DNA from 2 places in the Streptomyces sp. NPDC048696 genome. Region 1 is predicted to be linked to the other one. Evidence: riboswitches for the same ligand, from Rfam matches in the RefSeq annotation. Region 1 holds a riboswitch; the other holds the start of a gene.
The links. A riboswitch is a leader RNA that binds a small molecule or an ion and turns the genes downstream of it on or off. The one in region 1 is predicted to bind thiamine pyrophosphate.

Region 1 (4,067 bases):
TTTTCCGCCCCGCACACCGCGGGGGTGATCCTGTGAGGTCTCCCGGCTCCGGCAGCGTCCTGCCGCCCGCTGTGCATCAGCGGAGGTCGCCGACCTCGTCGTACTGAGGAGTACCGCTCATGGCCCCCCGCCCCGCTCCGGGAGAACTGACTTTCGTGGCCCCCCGCGGAGCGAAGCGGCCGCCGCGGCACCTCGCCGACCTCTCGCCCGCCGAGCGCAAGGAAGCCGTCGCCGCGATCGGCGAGAAGCCGTTCCGTGCCAAGCAGCTCTCGCAGCACTACTTCGCGCGGTACGCGCACGACCCGGCCCAGTGGACCGACATCCCGGCGGGCGCGCGCGCCAAGCTCCAGGAGGAGCTGCTGCCGGACCTGATGTCGGTGGTGCGGCACATCTCGTGCGACGACGACACCACCCGTAAGACGCTGTGGCGGCTGCACGACGGGACGCTGGTGGAGTCGGTGCTCATGCGCTACCCGGACCGGGTCACCATGTGCATCTCCTCGCAGGCGGGCTGCGGCATGAACTGCCCGTTCTGCGCGACCGGCCAGGCGGGCCTGGACCGCAACCTGTCGACCGCCGAGATCGTGCACCAGATCGTCGACGGCATGCGCGCCCTGCGCGACGGCGAGGTCCCCGGCGGACCGGCGCGCCTGTCGAACATCGTCTTCATGGGCATGGGCGAGCCGCTCGCCAACTACAAGCGGGTCGTCGGCGCCATCCGCCGCCTCACCGACCCGGAGCCCGACGGCCTGGGCCTGTCCCAGCGCGGCATCACCGTCTCCACCGTCGGCCTGGTCCCCGCGATGCTGCGCTTCGCCGACGAGGGCTTCAAGTGCCGCCTCGCCGTGTCGCTGCACGCCCCGGACGACGAGCTGCGCGACACGCTGGTGCCGGTCAACACCCGCTGGAAGGTCCGCGAGGTCCTGGACGCGGCCTGGGAGTACGCGGAGAAGTCGGGCCGCCGCATCTCCATCGAGTACGCGCTGATCCGCGACATCAACGACCAGGCCTGGCGGGGTGACCTGCTCGGCCGCCTCCTCAAGGGCAAGCGGGTGCACGTCAACCTGATCCCGCTGAACCCGACGCCCGGCTCCAAGTGGACCGCCTCGCGGCCCGAGGACGAGAAGGCGTTCGTCGAGGCGATCGCCGCCCACGGCGTGCCGGTGACCGTCCGCGACACCCGTGGCCAGGAGATCGACGGAGCGTGCGGCCAGCTCGCCGCGTCCGAGAGGTAGTCTGGGCTCGAAAATCTGCATATTCCGACAGGGGAGCGCCACAGCGCTGAGAGTGCGACACCGTCAGGTCGCAGACCCTCTGAACCTTGCCCAGGTCATTCTGGGTAGGAAGTTCGGTCATCACTCAAGCTGTTGCGCCCTGCCCACCGGCCGCCCGTCCGGGCCCGGTGGGCAGGGCCGCGTCTCTTCCTGGTCATGTCCAGGAGGAAGAAATGAGCAGTACCAAGAAGCTGGCGGCCGCCTCGCTCGCCGCCGCCCTCGGCGTCAGCACGCTCGCCGCGTGCGGCGGCAAGTCCGACAGCGGCTCGAAGTCCGACGGCGGGACCAGGTCCAAGACGGTGACGCTGGTCAGCCACGACTCGTTCGCCGCCTCCGACGCCGTGCTCAAGGAGTTCACGGCGCAGACCGGCTACACGGTCAAGGTCCTCAAGAGCGGCGACGCGGGCGCCGCCCTCAACCAGGAGATCCTCACCAAGGGCTCGCCGCGCGGCGACGTCTTCTTCGGCGTGGACAACACCCTGCTCTCGCGCGCCCTCGACCACGGGATCTTCACGCCGTACCAGGCCAAGGGCCTGGACCGGGTGGCCGCCGACGCCCAGCTCGACAAGGACAAGCACCGGGTCACGCCCATCGACACCGGTGAGATCTGCGTCAACTACGACAAGAAGTACTTCGCGGACAAGAAGCTGACCCCGCCGAGCTCCTTCGACGACCTGATCAAGCCCGAGTACAAGAACCTGCTGGTCACGGAGAACGTCGCCACCTCCTCGCCCGGCCTCGGCTTCCTCCTCGGCAGCGTCGCCAAGTACGGGGACGACGGCTGGCAGGACTACTGGAAGAAGCTGAAGGCCAACGGCGTCAAGGTCGACGACGGCTGGGAGCAGGCCTACAACCAGGACTTCTCCGGCTCGGCCGGCGGAAAGAAGGCCAAGGCGGAGCGGCCGCTGGTCGTCAGCTACGCCTCCAGCCCGCCCGCCGAGGTCGTGTTCGCCAAGCCGCAGCGCACCGAGGCCCCCACCGCCGTCGCCACCGGCACCTGCTTCCGCCAGACCGAGTTCGCGGGCCTGCTCAAGGGCGCCAAGAACGAGGCCGGCGGCAAGGCGCTCCTCGACTTCCTGATCACCAAGAAGTTCCAGGAGGACATGCCGCTGAACATGTTCGTGAACCCGGTGGTCAAGGACGCGGCGCTGCCCGAGGCCTTCACCAAGTTCGGCGCCGCCTCCACCGAGAAGCACGACGTGGCCCCCGACAAGATCTCCAAGAACCGTGAGCAGTGGGTCAAGACGTGGTCCTCGCTCGTGCTGAAGTAGTACGCGCCCCACGCGCGAAGAGGGCGCGGGCGAACGCGGTGCGGCTGGGTCTGATGGCCCTGCCGCTCGCGTTCTTCGCGCTCTTCTTCGCCTGGCCCGTCGCCGCCATCGTGGGGCGCGGGCTGCGGGTGGACGGCGTCTGGCAGTTCGGCCGGATCGGCGAGGTGGTCACCGAGCCGGACATCGGGCACGTCCTGTGGTTCACCACCTGGCAGGCGCTCGCCTCCACCGCCCTCACCCTGCTGATCGCGCTGCCCGCCGCCTATGTCTTCGCGCGCCTCGACTTCCCCGGGCGCCAGCTGCTGCGGGCGGTGGTGACCGTCCCCTTCGTGCTGCCGACCGTGGTCGTCGGCACCGCGTTCCTGGCGCTGCTCGGCCGGGGCGGACTGCTCGACGAGCTGTGGGGCGTGCGCCTGGACACGACGGTGTGGGCGATCCTGCTGGCGCACGTCTTCTTCAACTACGCCGTCGTCGTGCGCACGGTCGGCGGCCTGTGGGCGCAGCTCGACCCGCGTCAGGAGGAGGCCGCCCGTGTGCTCGGCGCCTCCCGCTTCGCCGCCTGGCGCCAGGTCACACTGCCCGCGCTCGCGCCCGCCGTGTCGGCGGCCGCCCTGATGGTCTTCCTCTTCACCTTCACCTCGTTCGGCGTCGTCCAGATCCTCGGCGGCCCGACCTTCTCGACCCTCGAAGTCGAGATCTACCGCCAGACCGCCGAACTGCTTGACCTGCCGACGGCGGCGGTGCTCACGCTCGTCCAGTTCGCGGCGGTCGGCGCGATCCTCGCCGTGCACGCGCGCACGGTGCGGCGCCGCGAGAGCACGCTGAAGCTGGTGGACCCGGCGCAGACGGCCCGGCGCCCGCGCGGCGCCGGACAGTGGACGCTGCTCGCCTCGGTCCTCGCGGTCATCGCCCTGCTGATCCTGCTGCCGCTCGGCGTCCTGGTCACCCGCTCCCTGGACACCCCCGACGGCTACGGCTTCGGCTACTACCGCTCCCTCCAGTCGGTGGGCAGCGGCGGCACCTTCCTGGTGCCGCCGCTCGAAGCCGTCTGGAACTCCGTGCAGTACGCGCTCGCCGCCACCGCCATCGCGGTCGTCGTCGGGGGCCTCGCGGCCGCGGCCCTGGCGCGGCGCGGCGGACGCCTGGTGCGCGGTTTCGACGCGCTGCTGATGCTGCCGCTCGGGGTGTCGGCGGTGACCGTCGGCTTCGGCTTCCTGATCACCCTGGACAAGCCGCCGCTCGATCTGCGCACCTCCTGGATCCTGGTGCCGCTGGCGCAGGCACTGGTCGGCGTGCCGTTCGTCGTACGGACCATGCTTCCCGTACTGCGGGCGGTGGACGGGCGGCTGCGCGAGGCGGCGGCCGTGCTCGGCGCCTCCCCGCTGCGCGCCTGGCGCGAGGTGGATCTGCCGCTGGTGCGGCGGGCGCTGCTGATCGCGGCGGGGTTCGCGTTCGCCGTCTCGCTCGGCGAGTTCGGCGCGACGGTCTTCATCGCGCGCCCCGACCGGCCGACCCTGCCGGT
Region 2 (4,067 bases), on a different contig from region 1:
CGCGAAGGCCTCCGCGTCGGCGTGGGTGGAGCGCCCGATCAGGACCTCGTCGCCGAGGATCGCGCGGGCCGCCGGGACCGGCAGATCGCCCTGGCCCAGGTGCAGCACGTCCGCGCCGACGGCGTGCGCCACGTCCGCCCGGTCGTTCACCGAGAGCAGCTTGCCGTGCCGTCGGCAGGCGTCGGCGAAGACGGCCAGGTGCTCCAGCTCCTCGGCGGCCTCCATGCCCTTGTCCCGCAGCTGGACGATGTCCACGCCCGAGGAGAGCACGGCGTCCAGGAACGCGGGCAGGTCGCCCTGGCGCCTGCGCGCGTCCGTGCAGAGGTAGAGCCGGGCGTCGGCGAGCCGCTCACGGGCCGTGGGCATGAAGGTCCCCCGTTGGGTCCGGTGCGGTACGGACCGGGCGATCCGGTCCGTACCCACCTGTCGAACGATCAGGTCAGACGGCGAGCGCCTGGGCGCGGCGCTTCACCTCCGTGCCGCGATTCTCGCTCAGGGCCTGCGCGGGGGTGCCGGGCAGGGTCGGGTCGGGGGTGAAGAGCCATTCCAGCATCTCTTCGTCGGAGTAGCCGTCGTCCCGCAGGAGCGTCAGGGTCCCGGCCAGGCCCTTGACGACCTTGTCGCCGTCGATGAAGGCGGCGGGCACCTGCAGCGTCCGCCTCTCACCGCGGCGCACGGCGATGAGCTGGCCCTCCTTGACCAGCTGCCGCACGCGCGTCACCTCGACATCGAGCATCTCCGCGATGTCGGGGAGGTGGAGCCAGGCGGGGACGAGTGCATCGGTTTTTGCGTCAATCTCGGTCACGGGACAAGCCTGCCATCTGCCACTGACAGCCGGTAGCCGGAGCTCAGCCAGCTGCCGCCTTGAGAGGGACGGACGGGTCGGCGGCGCGGGCCGGATCCAGTGCCGCACCTGCCTCGATGAGCTTGCGGCCCTGCGCCAGATCGCGCGGTCGGCCGACGGCCAGGAGGGCGACGAGCACCCCGTCCCGCAGCCAGCACACGGTCCACGCGGCGCCCGACGGGTCGCCCCGCCACAGCAGCCGGTCGGCGCCGCGGTGGTGGCCGACGTACTGCACGAACCGCCCGAACTGCTCCGACCAGAAGTACGGCACCGGGTCGTACGGCCGCACCGCCTCGCCGACGATGTCCGCGGCGACCGTGCGCGGCCCCTGCAGGGCGTTGTCCCAGTGGTGGATGAGCAGCCGCTCTCCGTACCTTCCCGAAGGGAAGGAGGCGCAGTCGCCGACCGCGTACACATCGGGCAGCGAGGTGCGCAGCCGGTCGTCGGCCGTGATGGCGCCTTCGCGGCCGCGCTCGATGCCGGTGCCCTCCAGCCAGTCGGTGGTGGGCCGGGCGCCGATGCCGACGACGACCGCGTCGGCCGCCAGGCGCCGCCCGTCCGCGAGCAGGACAGCGCCGGGTTCGAGGGCCGCCACGCGCGCGCGGGTGAGCAGTTCGGCGCCGCTCTCCGCGTACCAGGCCGCCATCGGCTCGGTGACCTCGGCGGGCAGCGCGCCCGCGAGCGGCCGCTCGGCCGCCTCGACGACGGTGACCGCGCAGCCCGCCTCGCGCGCGGCCGTGGCGAACTCGGCGCCGATCCAGCCCGCCCCCACCACCACGATCCGCCGCTGGTCGCTCAGGACCGCGCGCAGCCGTCCGGCGTCGTCCAGGGTGCGCAGCAGATGCACGTCGGGCAGCTCCGAAATACCCGGCAGGGTGATGGGTTCCGCGCCGGAGGCGATCACCAGGACGTCGTACGGGACGGGACCGGACGCGGTGTCGATCTCGTGCTCACGCGCGCGTACGCCGGTGACGCTCTCGCCCAGACGGAGCGCCACGCCGAGCCCGTCGAAGTCCACCTCGAAGGCCGAGCCCTCCGCCTTGCCGAGCAGCACCGCCTTGGAGAGCGGGGGCCGGTCGTACGGCTGGTGGGGCTCGGCCCCGATGAGGGTGATCCGGCCCGGAAAGCCCTGTTCACGCAGGGCCACCGCCGTCTGGACGCCGGCCATGCCCGCGCCGACGACGACCACGTGCCGCTGTTCCGCATGCGTCTGCTGTTCGCTCACCTGATCACCATAAACATCTGACGAAGCGTCAGGTACCCCGGCTCGGACGCTCCCTACTGCCGACGGGGCGCTGGGGTTAGTCTGGCCGACGTACCGCCGTCGTCCAGGGGCCCTGCCCCGAGGGCCCCGGCGGGACGAAAACCATCTCGCGGGAGCCCGGACGCACCGGGCTGAGAGGGAGGCTGAGGCGGCCTCCGACCGTACGAACCTGATCCGGGTCATGCCGGCGAAGGGAGGGGCTGGACGCCCATGCATTCATCCGAGAACGGGTCGGACGTGCTCGTCGTCGGAGGCGGCATCATCGGCCTCGTGACGGCCTGGCGGGCCGCGCAGCGCGGGCTGCGCACCGCGCTCGCCGACCCCGAACCGGGCGGCGGGGCCGCCCAGGTGGCCGCGGGCATGCTCGCCGCCGTCACCGAACTGCACTACGGCGAGGAGACACTGCTCGGCCTCAACCTGGCCTCCGCACACCGCTATCCGGACTTCGTGGCGGAGCTGGAGCAGGCGAGCGGCCAGGAGACCGGCTATCGCGCCTGCGGCACGCTCGCGGTGGCCCTGGACGCCGACGACCGCGCCCATCTGCGCGAACTGCACGCGCTCCAGCAGCGCTCCGGGCTCGACTCGCAGTGGCTGACCGGGCGCGAGTGCCGACGGCTCGAACCGATGCTGGCACCCGGCGTACGCGGCGGCCTGCGCGTCGACGGCGACCACCAGATCGACCCGCGCCGGCTCGCCGGAGCGCTGGTCGTGGCGTGCGAGCGGGCCGGGGTCCGGTTCCACCGCGCGTGGGCCGAACGGCTCTCGGTGGTACGGGAGCGGGCCACCGGCGCCGTCCTGACCGACGGGAGGGCGCTCACCGCGGACCAGGTGGTGCTCGCGGGCGGCAGCCTCAGCGGGCGCCTCGCGGGCGTCCCGGCCGAGCTGCTGCCGCCGGTGCGGCCGGTCAAGGGCCAGGTGCTGCGGCTCACCGTGCCGCCCGCGTACGCGCCGTTCCTGTCCCGCACGGTCCGCGCGGTGGTCCGGGGCAGCCATGTCTATCTGGTGCCGCGCGCCGACGGCGAGCTCGTGGTGGGCGCCACCAGCGAAGAGCTGGGCTGGGACACCACGGTCACCGCCGGCGGGGTCTACGAGCTGCTGCGCGACGCGCACGAGCTGGTGCCCGGCATCACCGAGCTGCCGCTGACCGAGACCCGCGCCGGGCTGCGCCCGGGCTCGCCCGACAACGCGCCGCTGCTCGGCCCGACCGCGCTGCCCGGCCTGCACCTGGCCACCGGCCACTACCGCAACGGGGTGCTGCTCACCCCCGTCACCGGCGACGCGCTCGCGCACGCGCTGACCACCGGTGAACTGCCGGACGAGGCCCGACCCTTCACCCCCCGCCGTTTCACCTCCGCCCCGGCGGAGTCCGCACCGCAGGAGCTGACCGTATGACCGTCTCCGTGCTGACCGTCTCCGTGAACGGCGAGGTACGCGACCTCGCCGCGGGCACCACCCTCGACGCGCTCGTCGCCACCCTGACCCCCGCCCCCGCCGGGGTCGCCGCCGCCGTCAACGAGAGCGTGGTGCCGCGCGGCGAGTGGGCCGCCACCACGCTCGGCGACGGCGACCGCGTCGAGGTCCTGACCGCCGTACAGGGAGGCTGAGCCATGGCCGACGACCTGTTCACGCTCGGCGGTACGACCTTCTCCTCGCGCCTGATCATGGGCACCGGCGGGGCGCCCAGCCTGGACGTCCTGGAGCGCTCCCTGGCCGCCTCCGGCACCGAGCTGACGACGGTGGCGATGCGCCGCCTGGACCCGACGGTGCAGGGTTCGGTCCTGTCCGTCCTGGAGAAGCTGAACATCGCCGTCCTGCCGAACACGGCGGGCTGCTTCACGGCCGGGGAGGCCGTGCTCACCGCCCGCCTCGCGCGCGAGGCGCTCGGCACGGACTGGATCAAGCTGGAGGTGGTCGCCGACGAGCGCACCCTCCTGCCCGACCCGATCGAGCTCCTGGACG

Region 2: another riboswitch for thiamine pyrophosphate. It lies ahead of thiO (glycine oxidase ThiO); the one in region 1 lies ahead of ACGFRG_RS17940 (thiamine ABC transporter substrate binding subunit).

Annotation. Positions count from the first base shown of each region.
Region 1 covers NZ_JBICVJ010000007.1:369,792-373,858, forward strand. The annotation lists gene rlmN (23S rRNA (adenine(2503)-C(2))-methyltransferase RlmN) at 120-1,235, shown strand; TPP riboswitch at 1,255-1,364, shown strand; gene ACGFRG_RS17940 (thiamine ABC transporter substrate binding subunit) at 1,448-2,545, shown strand; gene ACGFRG_RS17945 (iron ABC transporter permease) at 2,599-4,067, shown strand, end outside.
Region 2 covers NZ_JBICVJ010000004.1:244,778-248,844, reverse strand. The annotation lists gene thiE (thiamine phosphate synthase) at 1-366, opposite strand, end outside; gene ACGFRG_RS10300 (Rv2175c family DNA-binding protein) at 440-805, opposite strand; gene ACGFRG_RS10295 (NAD(P)/FAD-dependent oxidoreductase) at 849-2,069, opposite strand; TPP riboswitch at 2,208-2,321, shown strand; gene thiO (glycine oxidase ThiO) at 2,319-3,500, shown strand; gene thiS (sulfur carrier protein ThiS) at 3,497-3,712, shown strand; gene ACGFRG_RS10280 (thiazole synthase) at 3,716-4,067, shown strand, end outside.